DNA from 4 places in the Thalassospira sp. CH_XMU1420-2 genome. Region 3 is predicted to be linked to each of the others. Evidence: riboswitches for the same ligand, from Rfam matches in the RefSeq annotation. Region 3 holds a riboswitch; each other region holds the start of a gene.
The links. Region 3 has a riboswitch for cobalamin ahead of WA429_RS11995 (DUF4198 domain-containing protein). Riboswitches for the same ligand answer to the same signal wherever they lie in the genome.

Region 1 (5,797 bases), on a different contig from region 3:
TGTGCAGACGGCTTTGGCGGCGGGATGGACCGCGACCGCAAACTTGAAATCATGCGCGACAGCACTGTCGGGACCTATGCGGTTGTCATGCTGATTTTGACGCTGGGTTTGCGGCTGGTTCTGATTACGGCTGCGGCGGAAATCGGACAGGCCGGTATCCTGTTTCTGATCATGGCGGTTATTTCCCGTGCGGCAATGCCGGTTGTTATGCGCATATTGCCGCCAGCGCGGGATAACGGACTGGGCAAAGGGGCCGGGCGGCCCGGATGGCTTCCGGTTCTGGTCGGGTTTGCCATTGCCAGCGCCATTGTTCTGGTATTGGGCGGTATCGGTGCGATGTTTGCGGTAATCGTCGGTGTGATGATCGCGATCCTGATCGTCGCAATGGTTGCCAGATCACAAATCGGTGGCCAGACCGGCGATGTGTTGGGGGCAACCCAAATCTGTGCCGAACTGTTTGCCGGTATCGGATTCATTGCCGTAATGGCATAGCCAGGAACTTTGCTGATTGATCAAAACGACCATGATTGACTGCCAATGTCCGAACAAACCGGGGAAAGCATGACCAAAATCAAGACAACGCGCTGGTGGCTGGTGCGTCACGCGCCGGTGCAAAACCCGGAACGTCTGGTCTATGGCCGAAGCGACATGCAGGTTGATCTGTCTGATGAAAAAAAACTGCGTGCGGTGGCGCGGCACTTGCCCCGCGATGCGGTCTGGATGACCAGCCATCTGTCACGGACGCTTGATACCGCGCTCAAGCTTCAGGAACTGATCGACGAAGACATCACCCCGACCCGCGAAAGCGGCTTTGCCGAGCAACATTTCGGGGCCTGGGAGCTTCAGCACTGGAACGACCTTCCGAAAGGCGAAACCACGCAATTCTGGACCGATTTCGCCCGACAGCAGCCGCCAAATGGTGAAAGCTTTGCCGATATGGTCGAGCGGGTCGGTCCGGTTTTCACCCACGCCACCAGCTACTGGGCGGGCCGCGACATTGTTGCAGTGGTCCATGGAGGTACCATCCGTGCGATCATGGCCAATGCGCTGGGGCTGTCACTTGAAGCGGCATTGTCATTTCATGTCGATACGCTGAGTCTGACCAGACTGGAATATATCGACGGTGTCGATCAGCCCGGCTGGCGTGTCACCGCGGTCAATCAAAGCTTTGGATGATTTTGACAGAAAATATAAACGGCATCGATCCGATGTGGAACGATGCCGTCAGGATGTGGATGTCGTGACCATTCCGGTGCCGTAAACTGGCTTGTCAGCAACAATCAGGCCGTTTGCAGCTCGGAATTCAAGGGAAGATCTTCAAGCGCATGTTCGGCCAGATAGCGATCAAGCATATCTGCGGTGATGTCGTGCTTTTCGCAGATCGCAGTCACGTCTTTCAAATAGGCTTCGTAATAAGGCAGCGGACGGCTGCGTGACTTGTTGCGCAATTTGGCGACATGCGGGAAATCTTCACAAAGAGCCGTATTCTCAATCGCCTGGATGACGTTGTCATCAATGATGGCTGCGGGCATCTTGCGATAGGTCTTTCCACAGGCTGACAGCATTTTGCTGGCGGTGGGGACCGATATCCCCGGCTGGGAAAGCAATTCGTTTAATTCTTCCTGGCCGAAATCCGAAATCGACATCAACGTGATGAGCGTCGGCAGATCACGCACAAGCAGCGACAGCGCATTGACGCGGATGCCGCGCGCATGGGACCAGATGATGGTGCCGATCACCCCTTTGGAAGCATCAAGTGCAAAGATGCTGCGCACATCGCGGCGCGACAATGTGATGTCCGCACCGGTCGCATATTCTTCCAGAAACGTCTGAAAGGCCCGATTGTCGGAATTCAGGCGTTCAAGCAGACCAAGCCACATATCCTTGCGCGAGGATGTGGTCCAGGTTGGTGTGTTCGGATTTCGGATTTTCGATAGTTGTGCAGAAACTGCCATCTGATTTTGCAAAATTCCAGTTAACCCCAAGAGTTTGGTGCCGCAATTATGCGGCCCACCGGTTTTGATGTTTTTTGTCCCGGTGATCTTGCTGGAAGGTGATTTGTTACCACTCTAATTCCAGCTTGATAATATTATGTTCCCTTAAAGGAGGGCCGGCCTCAAGCAGGCAATTCTTACAAATACTGACCTTCCGGTTAGCTGACCCGTCCGGACAGAGAATGCCCTTTGGGTTCAAGGGCAAACCTGTTAGGTTCGGCGCACCGTTCGGTGATGGGAAATCGGTGCGATGCCGATGCTGCCCCCGCAACTGTATCGGGTTGGGTGATCCGGGTGGATGTATTGCCATTCACCAGCCACCGGGAAACCGGGAAGGCGGATTGCTTTCATGCCCGCAGCCAGGAAACCAGCCGAATGGTGTCATCATCTCAAATGATGGCGACGCAATCGGGCCTCGGTGGGAGGCCATGGCGAGGAATAGAATATGATCCGGACTGACCCGCCTTGCGGGACACATCTGATTCTTGGCGGTGCGCGATCTGGCAAAAGCCGGTTCGCCGAAAACATCATCAATGCGGCTGGCGGCGGCACATATATCGCGACCGGTCGGGCATGGGATGATGAAATGGTCAACCGCATCGACCTTCATAAACAATCGCGTGGCGATCTTTGGCAAACGATCGAGGAACCGCTTGATCTTTGCGGTGCACTCGATACCTGCAATCAGCCGGGCGGCAAACCGGTTCTGGTCGATTGCCTGACCTTGTGGCTGACCAATCTGATGCTCGAAGATCGCGATATTGATGCTGAAATCGACCGGCTTTGTGATCACTTGCCTGGGCTGGACATTTCGGTGTTGCTGGTATCAAACGAAGTCGGTTTTGGGATTGTCCCGGAAAATGCAATGGCGCGGGCTTTTCGCGATCATGCCGGACGTCTCCATCAACGTATTGCCGCATTGGTTGACCGGGTGACGCTTGTCGTTGCCGGCATTCCGATGCAGGTCAAATGACAATTTAAATGATTGAATTTCAAGGAATTTGAAAATGGCACAATTGGGTAAAATCCCGGCAACCGTCATTACCGGCTTTTTGGGGGCTGGCAAGACAACCATGATCCGCAACATGCTGGAAAATGCCAATGGCAAACGCATTGCGCTGATCATCAATGAATTTGGCGATCTGGGTGTTGATCGCGGCATCATCAACGGGTGTGGTATCGAAGGCTGTGCCGAGGATGATGTGGTTGAACTGGCAAACGGATGTATCTGCTGTACGGTTGCGGATGATTTTCTGCCAACTATTCGTGGCCTGATTGATCGCGATACGCCGCCTGATCATATCGTTATCGAAACATCTGGGCTGGCCTTGCCCAAGCCGTTGGTCAAGGCGTTCAACTGGCCCGAAGTGCGGTCGCGCGTGACTGTCGACGGGGTTGTTGCGGTTCTTGATGGTGCGGCATTGCGCGACGGGCTGTTTGCCCATGACCATCATGCGGTTCAGGCCCAGCGCGAGGCTGATGAAAACCTTGATCATGAAAGCCCGCTTGAAGAACTGTTTGAAGAACAGCTTCATTGCGCCGACATGGTGGTTCTGAACAAGACCGACCTTCTGACTGACGAAGAACGCACCAAGGTCGAAGCCGATATCCGCGCCGAACTTAAAAAGCCGTCGGTCAAAATCATCGCGACCGAGCATTCCCGTGTTGAAAACGCCATTTTGCTGGGCCTTGGTGCTGCGGCTGAGGATGACCTTGATAGCCGCCCGAGCCATCATGATGATGGTCATGAACATGATCATGATGATTTTGAAAGTTTTGTTGTCTCACTTGATGCGGTCAATGATCCGGCGGCCCTTGAAAAACGCCTGATCGATATCGTGCGTCAATTTGATGTTCTGCGCATCAAGGGTTTCCTTGATGTTCCGGGCAAACCGATGCGCCATGTGGTTCAGGGGGTCGGTGAACGTTTCCAGCGTTACTTTGACCGTCCCTGGGCCGATACGGAAAACCGCCGTTCCGAACTGGTGGTGATCGGCTTGCATGGTCTGGACCGTGCCGCGATCGAGGCCGCAATCAAGGCGGCCTAAGCCCATTGGGCACACATAAAACCATATGACCGATACCGGATGTTTTGCGTCCGGTATCGGTGCTTTTGACGACAGAACAGACGGAATTTCAAATGCATCTTTTGGCAGCACAGCCCGGCATGGTCACTGATGGCAGCGAAGCGGTCGATCTTGGTCAGGAACCGGGCGATGTCGTCATCCTGTCTGCGGCCGAGTCCGAGCTTGCCTGCCTTGCCGGCGCACAGGCACGTCTGGCAGATGCGTTTGGTGAAGATGTTCCGTCTTTGCGTTTGGCCAGTCTTTTGCAGCTTGGTCACAATATGTCGGTCGATCTTTATGTCGATGATGTGCTTTGTGATGCCAAATTCATCATCGTGCGGATCTTGGGCGGGCGCGGTTATTGGGAATATGGTGTCGAGCAGCTGGTTGCTCTGGCGCGGTCGCGTGATATCCCGCTGGTGCTGTTGCCCGGTGATGATCAACCCGATGCCGAACTTCTGTCGCTATCTACCGTCAAGGGGGCTGAATATCAGCATATCTGGCGCTACCTGATCGAAGGTGGCCCGCAAAATGCCGAAAATTTGCTGCGTCTGATCTATGAAAAACTCAATGCAGATGTGCGGTGGAACTGGTCGCCAGCCGCCCCGTTGGTCAAGGCTGGCGGATATTGGCCGGGCATGTCACAGGCCGGTCTTGATGATATCAGATCAAACTGGAAAACCGATCAGCCGGTCACCCCGATCATTTTTTATCGATCACTTGTCCAGGCGGGAAATCTTGACGTCATAGATGCGCTGGTTGCTGCATTGTGCGACAACCATCTCAATCCGTTGCCGATTTTTGTCGCCAGCCTCAAGGACCCGGTGGCAAGTGCGCTGGTCAGTGACTGGCTTGCGGAAACGAATGCCGATCTGATTTTGAATACGACCGGGTTTGCGCTTTCCGTTCCGGGGTCGGAACGATATGACGGGCCGTTTGATGCCGTTGATGCGCCGGTCTTTCAGGTGGTCTTGTCCGGTGGCAGCGAAGATGCATGGCGCGATGGTGTGAGCGGGCTTGCCGCCCGTGATATCGCGATGAATGTCGCCCTGCCCGAGGTCGATGGCCGTATTCTGGCCCGGGCCGTTTCGTTCAAGGGATCGGCGGGTAAGGATGACCTGACCCAGATTGATCTCGTCAAATATATCCCGGTGCGCGATCGGGTCGATTTCACCGCAAAACTTGCCGCCAACTGGATCAGGTTGCGCAAATCTGCCCCGGCAGATCGCAAGATCGCCATGGTCATGGCCAACTATCCCAACAAGGATGCCCGTCTGGGCAATGGTGTCGGGCTTGATACGCCGGCTGGCATGATCGAAACTCTGCGCGCCATGCTTGAAAACGGATACGCCATCACCGATTTGCCGGCAGACGGCAATGCCCTGATTGCCGCGATCAAGGCGGGGCCGACCAACGATTTCAAGTCCCTTGCCAAGCGTGAAATACGGGTAATGCTGTCCCTGGCGGAGTATCAAGCGGCCTTTGCCGCGCTGCCCAAATCGATCCGAAACCAGGTGATCGAGGCTTGGGGCGATCCCCAAACCGATCCGTTTTATCTGCCCGATCAGGAAAGCTTTGCCCTGTCGATCCTGCCGATGGGCAATGTGGTTGTGGGCTTGCAGCCCGCGCGTGGCTACAACATTGATCCGCTTGAAAGCTATCACTCGCCCGATCTGGTGCCGCCGCACAACTATTTCGCCTTTTACATCTGGCTGCGGCATGTGTTTGGCGTCGATG
Region 2 (5,797 bases), on a different contig from region 3:
GTTGAAACGGTCAATCGCCTGATGCGCGAGGCATCGGAAACCTATCTTGCCAGTATTCTGGGCTATGAAGACCGCCCGCTTGTCAGTGTTGATTACCTTAATGACAGCCGGTCTTCGATCATTGATGCCGGATCGACCATGGTGATCGACAAGCGACAGGTCAAAATACTGGCCTGGTATGACAATGAATGGGGCTATGTCTGTCGTATGGCGGATCTGGCTGCCAAAGTCGCGCAATCGCTTTAGGAATGCCGATCATGTCATCTGCCATTCGCAATTATGCACTTGTGACCGGGGCCTATTGGGGCTTCACCCTGACTGACGGGGCGTTGCGGATGCTGGTGCTGTTGCATTTCCATGCCCTTGGCTATTCGGCATTTGAAATAGCCCTTCTGTTCATCCTTTATGAGGTGGCGGGGATTGTAACCAATCTGGTTGGCGGATGGCTGGCACAAACACGCGGGCTGCGCTTTACCCTTTATAGCGGATTGATCCTTCAGATCGCATCGCTTGCTGCGCTTTCGCAAACACAGGCCGATTGGGCACCGGCCATTTCGGTTATCTATGTCATGGGACTTCAGGCCGCATCGGGGGTTGCCAAGGATCTGACCAAGATGTCGAGCAAATCGGCAATCAAGGTTCTGGTGCCTGCCGATGCCGGGGGTGCGCTTTTCAAATGGGTTGCCCTTTTGACCGGATCGAAAAACGCCCTTAAAGGGGTCGGCTTTTTCATGGGCGGTGCGCTTTTGTCCTGGCTTGGATTTTCCGGGGCGTTGCTTGCCATGGCGGTCGGTCTTGCCATCACGCTGATCGCGGTTGCACTGTCACTGGGCAATGCGATGTCCGGACCATCTGAAAAGATCAAACCCAAATTCCGTGACGTCTTTTCGCGTGACCGCAAGATCAATGTCCTGTCGGCGGCACGGCTTTTCCTGTTCGGGTCGCGTGATATCTGGTTTGTGGTCGGCCTGCCGGTGTTTTTGGCCGCCGAACTGGGCTGGAACCATATCGAGGTTGGCACCTATATGGCGCTTTGGGTGATCGGATACGGCTTCATTCAGGCCTTCGCCCCCAAAATGCTGCGGGCCGGATCACACGAACCCGATGGCCGCACCGCCCGGTTCTGGATCGCAGTCCTGATCGCGGTGACCACTGCCATTGCCGCAGCCGTCACACAGGGGATTGCGCCACAACTTGCAGTTCTGGGCGGACTTTTGGTGTTCGGGATTGTCTTTGCCGTGAACTCGTCGCTGCATTCCTATTTGATCCTCGCCTATGCCGATGGCGACAAGGTCGCGATGAATGTCGGGTTTTATTACATGTCCAATGCCATCGGGCGGCTTTGCGGGACCATTCTGTCGGGTATTGCCTATTCCTATGGCGGGCTGGTCGGATGCCTTGTGACGTCGATCGCGTTTTTGACCATCAGCTGGATCATCAGTGCCGCCCTTCCGGCAAGAAGCGCCATCACACCGCAGAGTTGAATAAAAAAGTTCTTTCGCAGATGCGGCATAAATGACTGAAAAGACTCACAATCCGGATTCACGAAAATTTCATCGTGCAAAAAACCGTGACAAGACACTGCATATAGGGGTACGATTCCAATCAACGGTCAATCACTGGACCGCAGGAGGGGTTCCCGAGTGCCGCGAAAAAGCGTCTTACAACGAGAATTTTCGCCCCCCGGATCGCACATGCAACATGTTGTGACCGGCGGAAACTCCTACCGCCACTTCCATCGCAAGATGAAAATTGAATGCGCGCCTTTCCATGACGGAATGGCGCGTTTTGCTTTTTTGGCACATTTGATGAGGTGATCGTCATGGGTAAGCGCGCAGCACGCCGTCGTAACCGTCCGCAACAGTCCGACAACAATGTCCATGAACTGTTTGATGAAAAGAACGCTGACTGGCACCCGCTTCAGGGGGAAGCCGCAGAACAGAAAGGACAACGCGATCAAAGCTACCGCCGCAACATCCGCCCGAAAAGTGAAAACCAGGCCGCATTGATGGAGGCCATTGATGCCTTCAACCTGGTCCTTGCCCTTGGCCCGGCAGGCACCGGTAAAACCTATATCGCGGTTTCCAAGGCGGTCGAAGCCCTTGATAAGGGTGATATCGGTCGTATCGTTCTGGCCCGCCCGGCTGTTGAAGCCGGGGAAAATATCGGCTTCCTGCCCGGCGATGTCGAAGCCAAGATGGCCCCGTATCTTCGCCCGCTTTATGACGCGCTTAATGATCGCCTTGGCACCAAGCGCCTGCGCACATACCTTTCGGACGGCACGATTGAGATTGCCCCGATCGGCTATATGCGTGGCCGTACCCTGAACAATGCCTTCGTCGTCATCGACGAAGCCCAGAACTGCACATACGGGCAGCTCAAGATGCTGGTGACCCGTCTGGGCTGGAATTCTACCATGATCCTGACCGGCGACCCGGATCAGACCGACCTTCTGCCGGAAATGTCGGGTCTTTCGGAAATGTCCGAACGACTTGAAAATGTCGAAGATGTCGCCTGTGTCCAGCTGCGCGACAAGGACATTGTTCGCCATCCGCTGGTTGCAAGCATGCTTACGGTTCTCTGATTTCGGTCATCAAGTTCCGACACAGCAAACCAAAGAAGAAAAAAGGACGGGCCCCGAAAGGGCCCGTCACTTTTTTTTTGGATCTGCTTATATAGACTGATAATTCTTGGCTTCGCGCCCGATCACCGGGATCGGTAAAACCTGTCAAGAAAACATATATATTGACGAAATTTTCAATCCGAACCCAATATATAGACATCACGGTCCTTCTTACCGAACCATATCGGTTTGAAGGCTAAGAGGGAATTCGGTGCGTTTTGCATATGCACGACAATGCCGAAGCTGCCCCCGCAACTGTAAGCGGCTAGCTTTAATCCAACCATGGTCACTGAAATGCTTGGCATTTCGGGAAGGCCGGATGAAGCATCGATCCGCAAGCCAGGAGACCTGCCGTGAGCGAACGTAAACATTCACGGGCGGGGTGTCCCGGTGGAGTGCTTGTGATCTGACTGGCAGACCGCCAATCATCCCTGCATACCTCCGTTTGGCCTTTGCCCCCATATGATTGGGGCTTACGATGTCAGAAACAGTCGAGTTGGAACGGCCAGCCGTTTCCGATCCTTCATCAAATTCACAAACCATCTATCAGGTGATCCGTCGCAACGGATCGGTTACGGCCTTTGATGCAACCAAAATCAAAACAGCCCTGACCAAGGCATTTCTTGCCGCCGAGGGCGAAACCGCGTCGGGATCACATCGGGTACATGACATTGTCGATGGATTGGCCGATCAGGTTACCACGACCTTGTTAAAGCGGGCCGCGCCGAGCCATACCCTTCAGATCGAAGATATACAGGATCAGGTCGAGCTGGCCCTGATGCGCAGCGAACATCACAAGGTTGCGCGCGCCTATGTCCTGTATCGTGAAGACCGTGCGCGCGAACGCGCCAAGCTTGATGCACGCAAGAAAAGCAAAAAGGCCGGGCAGCCCGAACTTCATGTCACCCTGCCCGACGGCAGCAAAAGGTTGCTTGATATTGACCGGTTGGCGACCGTGATTGCTGAGGCCTGTGGCGACCTTGATGGCGTCAGCACAGCACCGATCATGGAAGAAACCAGAAAGAACCTTTATGACGGTGTCACCACCGGGGAATTGGCACTTGCCCCAATCATGGCAGCCCGAACACTGGTAGAGCGCGAACCGAATTACGCCTTTGTCAGCGCACGCTTGTTACTTGACAAGCTTCGGACAGAAGCCCTGAGCTTTGTCTTCGACCAGCCCGAACAAGCCACCCAGGCCGAGATGGGCGTACGATACGCGACCTATTTCCCCGCCGCGATCACGGCTGGCATCAAGGCCGGTCTGATTGATCCGGAATTGTCAAAGTTTGACCTGAAAAAGATTGCCGCTGCGATCAAACCGGAACGCGATCTGAACTTCCAGTATCTGGGACTTCAGACACTTTATGACCGTTACTTCCTGCATGTCAAAGGGTCGCGGTTTGAACTGCCACAGGCCTTTTTCATGCGGGTTGCCATGGGTCTTGCCATCCGTGAGATCGACCGCGAAGCCAAGGCAATCGAATTTTATGATCAGCTTTCCACCTTTGTCTTCATGGCATCGACCCCGACCCTGTTCAATGCCGGGACATGCCGCCCGCAATTGTCATCCTGCTTCCTGACCACCGTGCCCGATGACCTTGATGGCATTTTCAAATCGGTCAAGGACAACGCGCTTTTGGCGAAATATTCCGGCGGTCTTGGCAATGACTGGACCCCAGTGCGTGGTCTTGGCGCGCATATCAAGGGCACCAATGGTCAAAGCCAGGGCGTGGTTCCGTTTCTGAAAGTCGCCAATGACACCGCCATTGCGGTTAATCAGGGTGGCAAGCGCAAGGGGGCTGTTTGTGCCTATCTCGAAACATGGCACATCGATATCGAAGAGTTCCTTGATCTGCGCAAGAACACGGGCGATGACCGCCGCAGGACGCATGATATGAACACGGCCAACTGGGTGCCGGACCTGTTCATGGAACGGGTGATGGCAGATGCGCCATGGACCCTGTTTTCGCCCGATGACACGCCGGACTTGCATGATCTTTATGGTGCGAAATTCAAGACCGCGTATGAGGCATATGAAGCCAAGGCCAATAGCGGCCAAATCACGAATTTCAAAACCGTGCGCGCGGTGGATCTTTGGCGGCGCATGTTGACCATGCTGTTTGAAACCGGTCATCCATGGATCACCTTCAAGGACCCGTGCAATATCCGGTCCCCGCAACAACATCGTGGCGTGGTGCATTCATCAAACCTGTGCACGGAAATTACACTCAATACATCGGCAGACGAGGTCGCGGTTTGTAACCTTGGTTCGATCAACCTTCTGGCCCATGTCACCGAAGACGGGCTTGATCACGACAAGCTGGCACAAACGGTCAAAACCGCAATGCGGATGCTGGATAACGTCATTGATATCAATTTCTATACCATTCCGGAGGCACGCTATTCCAACCTGCGCCATCGTCCGGTTGGTCTTGGATTGATGGGTTTTCAGGATGCGTTGCAGAAACTGAAAATCGCCTATGCCTCGTCAGAGGCCGTCGCATTTGCCGATGAAAGCATGGAAGCCATTTCCTTCCACGCCATTTCGGCATCGGTTGATTTGGCGGTCGAGCGTGGTCGCTATGAGAGTTTCGACGGATCACTGTGGTCGAAGGGCATCCTTCCGATTGACTCGCTTGAACTGCTTGCCAAGGTTCGTGCCGAATTTGATGTCGACCGCAGCCAGCGTCTGGACTGGGATGGGTTGCGCGAACGGGTCAAAACCACCGGCATGCGTAATTCCAACACGATGGCAATCGCCCCGACGGCAACGATTTCCAATATCTGCGGCGTCAGCCAGTCAATTGAGCCCGCCTATCGCAACCTGTTTGTGAAATCGAACATGTCTGGCGATTTCACGGTGGTCAATGCCGCCCTTGTCCGTGATCTGAAAGAACGCGGTCTTTGGGACGAGGTGATGATATCCGACCTGAAATATTATGATGGCAGCATCGGCCAGATTGACCGCATTCCCGATGACCTCAAGGCGCTTTATGCAACCGCATTTGAACTTGATTCATCCTGGTTGATCGAGGCGGCGTCACGTCGTCAGAAGTGGCTTGATCAGGCGCAATCCCTGAACCTTTATATCGCCAATCCGTCTGGCAAAAAGCTTGATGATCTTTATCGTCTGGCGTGGTTGCGCGGACTTAAAACCACCTATTACCTGCG
Region 3 (5,797 bases):
TCAAAACTGGCTTCTGCAACATGCCCTGCCCCCAGATCGGCCCGAAAGACAAGGTCAACTTTCCGGCTTGGCGTATAGACAAAGAAACCGTCAGAATCCGTTCTGATTTCATCGATCTTGTTTCCCTGCTGGTCAAAAACTTCAACCAGCGTGTCCGCAGCCATATCGCCATTGGAAAACCCGATTTCTCCTTCGACAGCTGTGCCGCTTGGAAAAACCGATGCAATCACCTTATGGGCCTGGGCGGCCTGCATTCCGAACAGAAGGCCTGCCAGAAACACCCCCGTTGCAAGCTTAGCCATTGTTGGCCTCGTTCACCTGTTCGGCCAGGATCGCGGGGTTTTGTGCGTCATATCGGCTGATCTGGGCATCGGCCATCAGCAAGGCCGGTTTGACCTTCACGATCAGATAAACCGCTGCTGCAGACACCAGACCTTCGACCGCCATGATTGGAATATGGGCAAAGAAAACAAGCTTGGCCGCCGGTACAAACCCTTCCCCGCTCAGGCCAAGGGAAATGGCCACGAACAAGGTGGTCAGCGCAATTGAAAGCGCACCGGCACATCCCCCCCAGATTGCCGCAAAGGTTGGATTGCTTCGCGACACCAATCCGCGAAACAGGAAACCGGCAATCACCGCCGGAAACGCAATATTGACGGTATTGACCCCCAATACAGTCAAACCGCCAAATCCGAAAAAGATGGCCTGCAACAAAAGCCCGACAAAAAGTGCCGGGAATGCGGTCCAGCCAAGCACAAGCCCGGCCAGACCACTCATGATCAAATGCACGCTCGACGGACCGACCGGCACGTGGATCAGGGAGGCGACGAAGAACGTCGCCGATAACACCCCCGTCGCCGGAATTTTATCGATTGGCAGTTTGCGCAATCCAAGGCCAAGCCCCGCGACTACAAGCACGCCACCGCCAATCAGCACCTCTGGGGCCAGTGCCCCGTCAACAATATGCATCTACTTTGTCCCCAAGCCTATTGCACATCATAGGCGCGAACCCACAGGACTGCATCCTGTGAAAGCTCTTTTCCCTGAAATTCTTTGTCCGGCCCACTACCAAGGGCCGCAAACCCCCAAAATCCGGCCTTGGGGATCCCGAACGTGAAATACCCGTTGGCATCGGTAATCGCGACAATTGCCCCACCAGGCATCGGTCCTGCTGTCGGTTCCTTGGGCGCGTTACGGTCCATATCGGGTTCGGCTGCCATATATTCGATTTCAACTTCGACCCCGGATACCGGTTCACCGTTGCTCAGCACCCGACCGGTAAAGGTCGAACCTGCGACAATGTTGGTCGGCCGGTTTAACGGCAGAATTTCGGTCACAAGTCCCTGTGCCTCCATCCAGTCGGTCGGGATTTCGTTGCGGTTCACATAGGACTTGGTGATCTGCTGAATGAAGATATCTTCGCTTTCTTCGTAATAGGGTTCGGGCACCACCACCATCACGTAATCGCCACTGCGCTTAAGGGTCAAAGTACCGTCATACGCCTTGGCTGCATTCTCCTTCCCTGTGAAGGTCACCTCAGAAAGCGTTGAAGATAAATCAATTTTATCACCGCGATGGATTGCGTAAAACGCCACCGGCTTTTTCATATCCATGACATGTCCGTTTTCGAACGGATGCCAGAATATCAGTTTCACCGGCAGTTCGCCGGGGGCGGTCACATTGACTTCCGGTGTATAGGCCAATTGAAAATGGGCATGCGCACTTTGTGACGCAAACGCGAAACAGGCACTTGCAATCGCAAGCTTGCCAAGAGTTTTAAACATGTAATCGTCTCTTTTCACGAACGATGCGCGTCAGAAAAGTTTCCCGACGCACAGAGTTAGGATCAAGAACGATAGGATGGCTGGAAGCAAGATACCGGTTTCACGACGAGACCGCCTTTTCCCTGCAACCTGACGCTCACCCCGGCGTCCAACAGTTCAGTACCGGACAAGCCGTGTCCGGCAGTCAAAGGCAGGTCTCCTGGCTCATGGTTTCAAAAGCATTACGCCTTCCCGGTTTATCACCAGTGGCATAGGTAATGCTCGGACCACTTACAGTTGCGGGGGCAGCCGTGGCATTGTCGTAACGCACCACGTTCCCTTTTAAGCCGATCCAATGGATCAACACCCAAGACGCGTTCATATTCCATGGGCGGCAAACACCTGTCAACTCTTTGCCCGCATCCGAACGGATTATCTTTTCGCGCCATTGCTTGACCTTCGCCCTTCCCCCGGCAAAGATCAGCAAACACATCGCACAATATTGCGATTGGCCTTACATGGGATGGGGTGGAAATGATGGCTGCTGAAACAGTCCTGGACTTCTGGTTCAAGGAACTTGAACAAAAGCAATGGTTTATCAAGGATACTGCACTTGACACCCACATTGCCGAACGATTTTCCGACATTCATGCCGCGGCCCTTGCCGGTGAACTTTTCACCTGGCGCAACACCGCATCGGGGCGCCTTGCCGAAATCATCGTTCTGGATCAGTTTTCGCGGAACATGTATCGCGACACGCCGCAATCATTTGCTGCCGATCCGATCGCGCTTGTTCTCGCACAGGAAGCCGTATCCTTGGGCAAGGACAAGGAACTTGGATCACCAGAACAGCGGGCGTTTCTGTATATGCCCTATATGCATTCAGAATCCGAATTGATCCATGAAATTGCCATGACCCTGTTTGATCAGCCCGGGCTTGAACACAATTACGGCTTTGAAATCAAACACAAGACAATCATCGACCGGTTCGGGCGTTATCCGCATCGCAATGACATTCTTGGCCGGACATCCACACCAGAAGAAATCGCGTTTCTCAAAGAACCCGGCTCATCATTCTAGAACGAAAAGCGGGACGGCAATCCGTCCCGCTTTCATAAAATCATTCAATGCGAAAACGCGATATCAACCGATATCGCGATCGCGATTATCCCACCATCCCTGCACCAGGGATTCGGCTTCGTCCATATAATCGGCTTTGCCCGCAAGGAATGCCGCCATCGCTGCACTGCCCTTGATCCTGGCTTCGGCGGGGGCATCCTCGACCTCGCCCCGCCAAACGGCAAGGAAGTGTTTGAGGGTCACCGGGCTTTGATCGTCGATTTCTTTTTCGGTTTTTGGCAAAAGTGCCGGCCACCGGACGTCGCAAAGCTCGCCGTTATCAAGCATCCGAAGATCAACATGTTTGAATGGTGTGCGTTCTGCTTCGCCGCCCCCGCCCTTGATCACGCCAATTCGCGGCAGCTCAAGAAGCTTTCCGGTTTCGCGATGCACATCCAGAAATGCCGGATGAAACACCCCCAGGAACGCGGCCCGTGCCTGTAACGGGTTTAGCAACCGCAACAGGGTATTCACCGGGCTGCGCAGCCCCAAAAGCGACCGCAACCCGATCAGCTCCTGCAATTTCGGATGCATATGGCGCAGCGGCAAATAAGCAAACCCCTTTGCGGCAATATCCGAACGGGCTTCTTCGGCTGACATCGCGATCGGCAGCTTAAGCGCCTTGATCGCGGCCTCGGCTCCAAGACCATTGACCAGATGCGAGTTATAGCCGTGCATCAGAACCGGAACACCGTTCTGCGATATCAAATGTGCCGACAATACAAACCACGGCAGACCACGGGTTCGACCAGCCGCATATGACGGCCAGTCAAGCATCGGGCGGCCCACCGGGTTGGTGTCCTGTCCATCATCCGCATCAAGCCTTGCGGCTTTGCGCACGGCTTCGATCATGCCTGCGAGTTCTTCCGGCGTTTCCGCCCGATAGCGCAGCATAAGCAAAAACGCGCCAAGCTGGATCGGCTCGACCTCATCGCGCAGGATCATTGAAAAGGCATCAAATGCCTCTTCGCGCGTCAGGCTGCGTGAACGGCCCGGCCCCCGAAAGAACGTTCTCAAATACCCGGAAAACGGATGAGATTCGGGTAAATGATTTTCTTCCTCGAGCTGTTCAAGATGCTCGTCGGTCATACGTACTCACCGAAAAAGTTGTCGTTACTGGTCATGGACGCGGGTAAAGACCCACTCCGTCTCGTTTGACAGGTCATCCTGGTAGCAATAACCGTCAACATTGAATTTCTTAAGGTCTTGCGGGTTTTCCAGTCGATTGTCGATCATGTAACGCGCCATCATGCCACGCGCACGCTTCGCTGAGAAGCCGACAACCTTGGCAGCCCCGCCTTTGACTTCCTTGAAGACCGGTGTGATGACCGGTCCATCAAGCAGCTTGGTCTTGACCGACTTGAAATATTCGTTGGATGCCAGATTGATCAGGCTGCGGTCCTTGTGGCCTTCGGTAAGCTTGTTGATCTCCTTGGCGATCTTGTCACCCCAGAACGCATAAAGGTCCTTGCCACGCGGATTTTCAAGCCGTGTGCCCATTTCAAGGCGATAAGGCTGCATCAGATCACGCGGCTTCAACAGACCATAAAGCCCCGACAGCATCCGAAAATGGTCTTCGGCCCAGTCGATATCGGCATCCTTCATGGTGTCGGCATCAAGACCAACATAGGTATCACCACGAAAGGCAAAGATCGCTGGTTTCGCGTTGCTGCGATCAAAAGGCCGTGAAAAATGCTGGAAGCGCTGATAATTCAGATCCGCAAGGTTTTCACTGATCCCCATCAGCTTCATCAAATCGCCACGGCTTTTTTTCCGTGCAACTTCAATCAATTCTTCCGTGTCATCGAGAAACGCCGGTTGGGAAACGGCCATTTCCGGCACGTCCGTTTCGAAATCCAGCTTCTTGGCCGGGGACACAACAGCAAGCATCAATCTGCCTCTTCTCTTTCATCTCGGTTCAATTTGTCGTAACAAGCCACAAGGCATGGACAATGTCTAGGGCCCAAGCCCATGTACAGGTGTATACGACTGTGCATGGATTTGGACCCTTGGCTTTATCCATAAACTTCTAATCTTGCAGAAAATCCGTCTGGCGCAAGCCTTGGCGGAAGAAAGGACCAGTTATGAGTGAACAAGTTCGCGCGTCGCACATTCTTCTGATGTATGCCGGTTCGGCACGTTCGACCGCCACCCGCACCAAAGAAGAAGCATTGAACGAAATCAATGCCCTTAAAGACCAGATCGCAAACGGTTCCGATTTTGCAGAACTGGCAAAAGCTAATTCCGATTGCCCGTCCGGCCAGCAGGGCGGCGATCTTGGCTTCTTTGGCCGTGGCATGATGGTTCCGGAATTCGATGCAGCTGCATTCAGCATGGATGTCGGTGCGACCTCTGACGTGGTTGAAACCGATTTCGGTTACCACCTGCTTCAGCGCACCGCCTGATCCCGCGCTGCGATCAGAACAAAGGCTGGCACATTGTTGCCAGCCTTTTTCTTTTGGTGAATCGGTATTGTGGCAAACCTTTACCGGGACTGACGATCCGTCGCTCTAATAATCAACGACGGGTGCATCAAGTTCGTATTGGCCTTTATGGTCTTCGATTTCGAGAACCCAGACATCGCGGTCAAAGTCGATCTGCTTGCGCCAATAGGTATCACAGGCAAATTCGGTTTCACGCCCGCCATCTGGACCGCCTGCAACCAGCATCCAGCCAAGATCGCCGTCCAGTGTCGTAACCCGGGAATAGACGAAACATCCGGCATCGAACCGATTCAGCTTCAGGAGAACCGCCCCCGCATCCTCATTGCCCTTATGGAGCACCATGGCCGTAATCAGGTTTGACTGGCAAATGGCAATCTGGCCACGAACCCAAAGTCCTGCTTTCAAACGTGGCTGCATCTATTTTCCATCCCGGCTGGCGACAACATTTTCAGGCATCTGCAACATCAGGTT
Region 4 (5,797 bases), on a different contig from region 3:
ATACCGGCCAGAACCGACATCAGACTGGTTTTGCCAGACCCGTTCGGCCCGATCAGGCCAAGGAATTCCCCCGGTTCAACCCGCAACGACACGTCAGTGATGATTTTCTTGAAACCGGCATTCCAGCCAACATCGCGCAGTTCCAGTGTCATCGCAGAACCCTTCCATGACAAAGAATAAGCGCAAAGGCCGGTGCCCCGATCAGGGCGGTAATCACCCCGATGGGAAGAACCTGACCATCCAGAATGATGCGTGAAACAATATCAGCCGCAACAAGGAATATCGCCCCGATCAGGGCCGAAACCGGCAGCAAAAGCCCATGCCGGGTGCCGACAAAGAACCGTGCCGCATGCGGGATGACCAAACCGACAAAACCGATCGAACCGACAAGACTGACCATCACAGCCGTCATGGATGCCGCCACCGCAATCAGAACCACATAAACACGGCGCACCGGCACGCCAAGCGATGCCGCCGATTCCACACCAAAGGTAAAAGCATCAAGTGCGCGCGCATACCAAAGACACACAACCAGCCCGCCAAACGCAACGGGCAGCGCAAGATAGACATCGTCCCAGCGCACACCGCTCAGATTGCCAAGCAACCAGAACATGATGCCGCGCGCCTCGTCCGCGGTTGCTGCCTTGGTAACGATAAAGGATGTTAGGGCGTTGAAAAGCTGTGATCCGGCAACCCCGGCCAAAATGATCGCGCCTGCACCACGACCGGCCGGAATGGCCAAAAGCGCGACAAACCCGAATGCCACCAGTGCACCGACAAACGCGCCAAGCGACAGCGAAACCATCCCCGCCCCAAGACCCAGAATGGCAACACTGACCGCACCGGTCGATGCCCCCGCCGAAATGCCCAGCAAATAGGGATCGGCCAGACTGTTGCGCAAAAGCGCCTGTAATACGGCCCCAGACAACGCAAGTGACGCCCCGCAGGCCGCAGCCACAAGTGCGCGCGAAATCCGGTAATTCCAGATGATACCGGAATCGATTGGATCAATCGCATAGCCCGCCTGCCACAGATGATTGGCAATGGTTTGAAGAACCGTGCCAAGGGGAATGTGTGTTTCCCCCTTGGCAGCGGCAATTGCAACCACAGCGGCAAGCAGGATCAAAGCCGCCACGGCCGCACCGCTTCGCGCAAGATATGCCCGCCCTGCCCGCGATCGTGCGGGGGGCTGAGGGGGTGCTTTTTCAAACATTGAAGTCTCCGGGCATATCGAGCGCCATCGGGTTAGGCAATCAGTTCGAGGCACTCAGGCGTTCGACAGCCTGGGCAAGCGTTTCAATACCGTCAATCAGACGAATGGTCGGGTCCATCGATTGCGCATCCATCACAACGATATTGCCGTTTTTAACCGCTTTCATCTGGCGTGTAACCGGATCGGTTTTCAAAAAGTCCATTTTGACTTCCCAATCATCTGCCGGGAAACGGCGACGGCCCATTTTACCGATCACAATGATATCGGGATTGGCGCGCGCAATGGTTTCCCACCCCACGGTCGGCCATTCTTCGTCGCTGTCGATGATGTTTGTTACGCCAAGTTTTTCGGCGATATAGCCCGCGGCCCCGTTTTTGCCCGCGACATAGGGATCGCTTTTAATCTCGGCACTGGAAAACCAGAAGACGGTCGAAACATTGCTGTTCCCGCTGGAATTGACCTGTGCCAGGGACCGGGCTTCACGATCTTTCAACCTGGCAATCAGGGCCGCGCCGCGATCCTCGATATCGAAAATTTGCGCAAGGTCGGAAATTTCCCGATAAATCAGGTCCATGGAGAAACGGTCATGGCGCACCCCGTCGCCGCCGCCGGCATTGTCTTTGCCGACACAATCGGCCGGTGCGGTATAGACCGGGATCGAAAGTTCATTGAACTGTTCGGTGGTGCCGACAATGCCCTTGGGACCGACATGCCATTGATACTGGGTGGCGACCAGTTGCGGTTTTTGCGCAACCACGGTTTCAAAACCCGGATCATTATCAGCCAGACGCGGCACGGACGCATTCACATCCCTGAATTCATCCATGACCGGACCAAACCAGACCCCGGTGCCTTTGACCTTATCGGCCAGCCCCAGCGAATACAGGATTTCTGTCGTGCTTTGTCCAAGCGACACAACCCGTTCGGGGGCCGCATCAAAGTGCAGCGTGCTGCCGCAATTTTCGATGGCAAGCGGATATTCCGTCGCAGCCGCAAACGGGGCCGAAACCACAAAACCGGCAGCAAACACCCCGACTGCCAGCGCATGTTTATAGTGACTGATCACTTTGACTTCCTTTCAAAGACATACCGGCAAGGGTCGGCAATCACCGGCCATTGCACAGCATATCACAAATGTTATGTTATAACATAACACACACTTTACTATCGTCAAGGGACTGGCAAAAGTGTCGGGAAATGGCGGAAGATGTCAGGATCGGTATTCAGGCGCATTTACAAAAAACTGCCGGAAACCGCGACATATGCCGACATTCTCCGGGGCACCCCGCCCGGTCCGTCGCATTCATGTCGGCAGGTCTCCTGGCTCGCGGGTCAAAGCACTTTTCCTGGCCTTCCCGGGTTCATCCCAGTGGCATTGGTCAGAAAAACGCTCGCCGCCTACAGTTGCGGGGGCAGCTTCGGTTGATGGGCATGCAGCCCAAATCGAATTCCCTTTATCCGATATCCGGATACCGACATCTGACCGTTAGATTAAAGCCCAAACCCGGTCAAGGAAATTGGCAGATGACCAGAGGCATTTACACAAGGGTCCATGCAGAAATTGCAGTCGACACGACCTTGAATTTGCCATGTTTCATCCCGATTACCTCCACACTGTCTGGTATGCTTGCCGACAAATGAAACCATTGGAACATGATGCACATGACGACTTCTGTTGAACGCAGACGCTTTTTGAAATCCATCGCGGCAGCCGGTCTTATCCTGCCGGGAATGTCGATCTATCAGCATGCATTGGCAGAAGTACCAGGGCTTGACCTTGGTGCGGGACAGCCGTTTGATTTTGCCGATCTGATTGCGCGTGCCAAATCGATGGCGCAGGCCGCCTATGAGCCGCCAGTCGCCCCCAACCCGGAAATTGTCGGGCGGATCGATTACGACACCCATGGCAAATTGCATTACAAACGTGACCATTCGCCGTTTTCCGATGGATCGGGCACCTATCCGGTGACGTTCTTCCATCTGGGCATGTATTTCGCCAAGCCCGTGCACATGTATCTTCTGGAAGACGGCACGGCACGCGAAGTCATCTATAAACCCGATTACTTTGACATGCCAGCCGACAGCATTGCCCGCCAGCTGCCCGAAAACAGCGGCTTTGCCGGGTTCCGACTTCATGAAGAACTGTCGCGTGATGATTGGAAAACCCAGGACTGGGCGGCGTTTCTTGGCGCATCCTATTTCCGCGCCATCGGTGATGAAGGTCAGTATGGCCTGTCAGCGCGCGGGATTGCGGTCAATACCGCCACATCCCAACCCGAAGAATTCCCCGATTTCCGCCAGTTCTTTATCGAGCCGGCCAAAAATGCCGAAGACCCGGTCACCATCTATGCGCTGCTTGATGGGCCAAGCATTACGGGTGCATACAAATTCCTGCTCTATCGCGGGCAGGGTGTGACGATGGATATCGAAAAACACCTGTTTGTCCGTCGCGATATCGAACGGCTTGGCATTGCGCCGCTGACCAGCATGTTCTGGTATTCCGAACAGAACAAATCATTCCGGTTTGACTGGCGCCCGGAAGTCCATGACAGCGATGGCCTGGAACTGTGGACCGGCAGTGGCGAACGCATCTGGCGACAGCTGAACAACCCCGAAACCATCCGCGCATCGGCCTTTGCCGATCATAATCCGCGTGGTTTTGGCCTGATGCAGCGTGACCGCGATGTGAAGAACTATCTTGATGGTGTGCGCTATCACCGTCGCCCCAGCCTGTGGGTCGAACCCCAGGAAGACTGGAATGACGGTGCCGTACAGTTAATCGAAATTCCGACCGACGATGAAATCCACGATAACATCGCGGCATTCTGGGTTCCGAACGCCCCGGCCAAGGCCGGGAACAGCTATCAGTTCAAATATCGCCTTCACTGGCAGGCCCATAACCCGTTCCCGGTTGCCGAACTGGCAAAGGCAACTTCGACCCGCATGGGACGCGGCGGCGAACCGGGCACCAACCGCCCGAAAGACGAGGTCAAGTTTTCCGTCGAATTCGAAGGCGATGTTCTTGGCACCCTTGCCTATGGCGAGTTTCCGGAAATCGTCGTATCGACATCGCGTGGTGAAATCACCCGCACCAAGATCGAACCGATCATGGATACCCGCATCTGGCGGGCGGCCTTTGACCTGAAGGCGGCCGGCACAGATCCGGTTGATCTGCGCATGTATCTCAAACGCGGAGACGCCCCGCTCAGTGAAACCTGGATGTTCCAGCATCTGCCGGCATTGGGTAATCAGCATCAAGGCTGATCAAAACCCGGCAAGAATGATCAGGGGGCGGGCAACACCGCCCCCTGCTTTTTATGTTCACGACGCCATGCCTTCGCCCGGGCGCGCTTGGGCCGATTGTCCAAGGATTGCCATGACATCGCGCATCGGTGGTGCACCAAACATGCGGGCATATTCGCGGCTGAACTGCGATGCACTTTCATAGCCGACCGCATAGGCCGCACTGGCCGCGTCCTTCATTTCTGCGAGCATGATCTGACGCGCCGTCGTCAGGCGCAGGCGCTTTTGATATTGCAGCGGGCTCATCGCGGTGACCTGTTTAAAATGATGATGGAAGGATGACGGGCTCATATTAGCGAAATCTGCCAGCTCCTCGATCTTCAGCGGCTTGTCGAAATTATCCTTCATCAACCGCAACACCGCCGATATCCGCTGCATATTGCTGCCACCAATCGCAAGACCGGCAATCAGCGCGCCCTTGCCGGTGCGCAACAGTCGGTAATGCACTTCGCGCATCAAAAGCGGCAACATCACCGCAATGTCATCGGGCCTTTCAAGCAACTCGACCACGCGCAACACCGCGTCAATCAGACTGTCGGTGGTTTGTTCGACAAACAGCCCGCGCGCACTTTCGCCTTCTGCCCCGATCTTGAGATCCATATGCGTGACCAGTTCGCTTAAAATCTTGCCATCAAGATCAAGCGACAAACTTCGATAGGGTTGCTGATCACTTGCCAGTGTCACATGCCCGACAAGAGGCAAATCCACCGATGCCGCAAGAAGCTGTCCGGGTTCATATCGATAGAGTTCCTGACCCAGCGTAACTTCCTTGGCCCCCGACACAATCAGACACAGGCAGGGCTTGTAAATCGTTGGCACCTTAAGGCTTGGTGCGGTCGAACGAAACATCCAGACAGGTTCGATCGCGGTGCGCACCGATCCATCCGCATCGCAGTATTTATCAATCAGTTCGCAAAGCCGTCGATAACTGTCCATGACCAAATCCCTTTGATTTCCTTGGATGCAGTATACACACCCGGCACACGGGAAAAAGCGGACTTTGTCCAGGTTGGAGGATCAGGCAATCCAATTCGAGTTCTGTGTATTCAACAAACACCCATTGATCGACACAGTAAGAGCCATGACACAAACCAAAGGAGCATGTCATGACGAACCCGATCAATTATCTCGAAGACAAGACCGTCATCATCACCGGCGCCAGCAGCGGCATCGGGGAGGCCACCGCCCGGCTTCTGGCATCGCGCGGGGCCAAGGTCGTTTTGGGCGCGCGCCGTACCGAACGCCTTGATCAGATTGTTACTGAAATCGAGGCTGCCGGTG

Region 1: it holds a riboswitch for cobalamin, as region 3 does, so the genes downstream of both, cobU (bifunctional adenosylcobinamide kinase/adenosylcobinamide-phosphate guanylyltransferase) here and WA429_RS11995 (DUF4198 domain-containing protein) in region 3, are expected to answer to the same signal.
Region 2: it holds a riboswitch for cobalamin, as region 3 does, so the genes downstream of both, WA429_RS09120 (ribonucleoside-diphosphate reductase subunit alpha) here and WA429_RS11995 (DUF4198 domain-containing protein) in region 3, are expected to answer to the same signal.
Region 4: it holds a riboswitch for cobalamin, as region 3 does, so the genes downstream of both, WA429_RS07300 (ABC transporter substrate-binding protein) here and WA429_RS11995 (DUF4198 domain-containing protein) in region 3, are expected to answer to the same signal.

Annotation. Positions count from the first base shown of each region.
Region 1 covers NZ_JAYMEG010000004.1:89,680-95,476, forward strand. Annotated here, with positions in the region: gene cobS (adenosylcobinamide-GDP ribazoletransferase) at 1-492, shown strand, start outside; gene WA429_RS14190 (histidine phosphatase family protein) at 538-1,176, shown strand; gene WA429_RS14195 (hypothetical protein) at 1,281-1,955, opposite strand; cobalamin riboswitch at 2,207-2,384, shown strand; gene cobU (bifunctional adenosylcobinamide kinase/adenosylcobinamide-phosphate guanylyltransferase) at 2,440-2,967, shown strand; gene cobW (cobalamin biosynthesis protein CobW) at 3,002-4,042, shown strand; gene cobN (cobaltochelatase subunit CobN) at 4,135-5,797, shown strand, end outside.
Region 2 covers NZ_JAYMEG010000002.1:960,548-966,344, forward strand. Annotated here, with positions in the region: gene WA429_RS09105 (ArsJ-associated glyceraldehyde-3-phosphate dehydrogenase) at 1-246, shown strand, start outside; gene arsJ (organoarsenical effux MFS transporter ArsJ) at 258-1,484, shown strand; gene WA429_RS09115 (PhoH family protein) at 1,823-2,584, shown strand; cobalamin riboswitch at 2,769-2,993, shown strand; gene WA429_RS09120 (ribonucleoside-diphosphate reductase subunit alpha) at 3,102-5,797, shown strand, end outside.
Region 3 covers NZ_JAYMEG010000003.1:499,154-504,950, reverse strand. Annotated here, with positions in the region: gene WA429_RS12005 (cobalt ABC transporter permease) at 1-302, opposite strand, end outside; gene cbiM (cobalt transporter CbiM) at 295-969, opposite strand; gene WA429_RS11995 (DUF4198 domain-containing protein) at 987-1,784, opposite strand; cobalamin riboswitch at 1,957-2,149, opposite strand; gene WA429_RS11990 (DUF924 family protein) at 2,301-2,843, shown strand; gene WA429_RS11985 (glycosyl transferase family protein) at 2,907-3,971, opposite strand; gene yaaA (peroxide stress protein YaaA) at 3,996-4,772, opposite strand; gene WA429_RS11975 (peptidylprolyl isomerase) at 4,967-5,287, shown strand; gene WA429_RS11970 (DUF1491 family protein) at 5,393-5,743, opposite strand; gene WA429_RS11965 (peptidoglycan DD-metalloendopeptidase family protein) at 5,744-5,797, opposite strand, start outside.
Region 4 covers NZ_JAYMEG010000002.1:545,825-551,621, forward strand. Annotated here, with positions in the region: gene WA429_RS07290 (ABC transporter ATP-binding protein) at 1-152, opposite strand, end outside; gene WA429_RS07295 (FecCD family ABC transporter permease) at 149-1,213, opposite strand; gene WA429_RS07300 (ABC transporter substrate-binding protein) at 1,254-2,279, opposite strand; cobalamin riboswitch at 2,507-2,705, opposite strand; gene WA429_RS07305 (glucan biosynthesis protein) at 2,876-4,477, shown strand; gene WA429_RS07310 (AraC family transcriptional regulator) at 4,535-5,452, opposite strand; gene WA429_RS07315 (SDR family oxidoreductase) at 5,623-5,797, shown strand, end outside.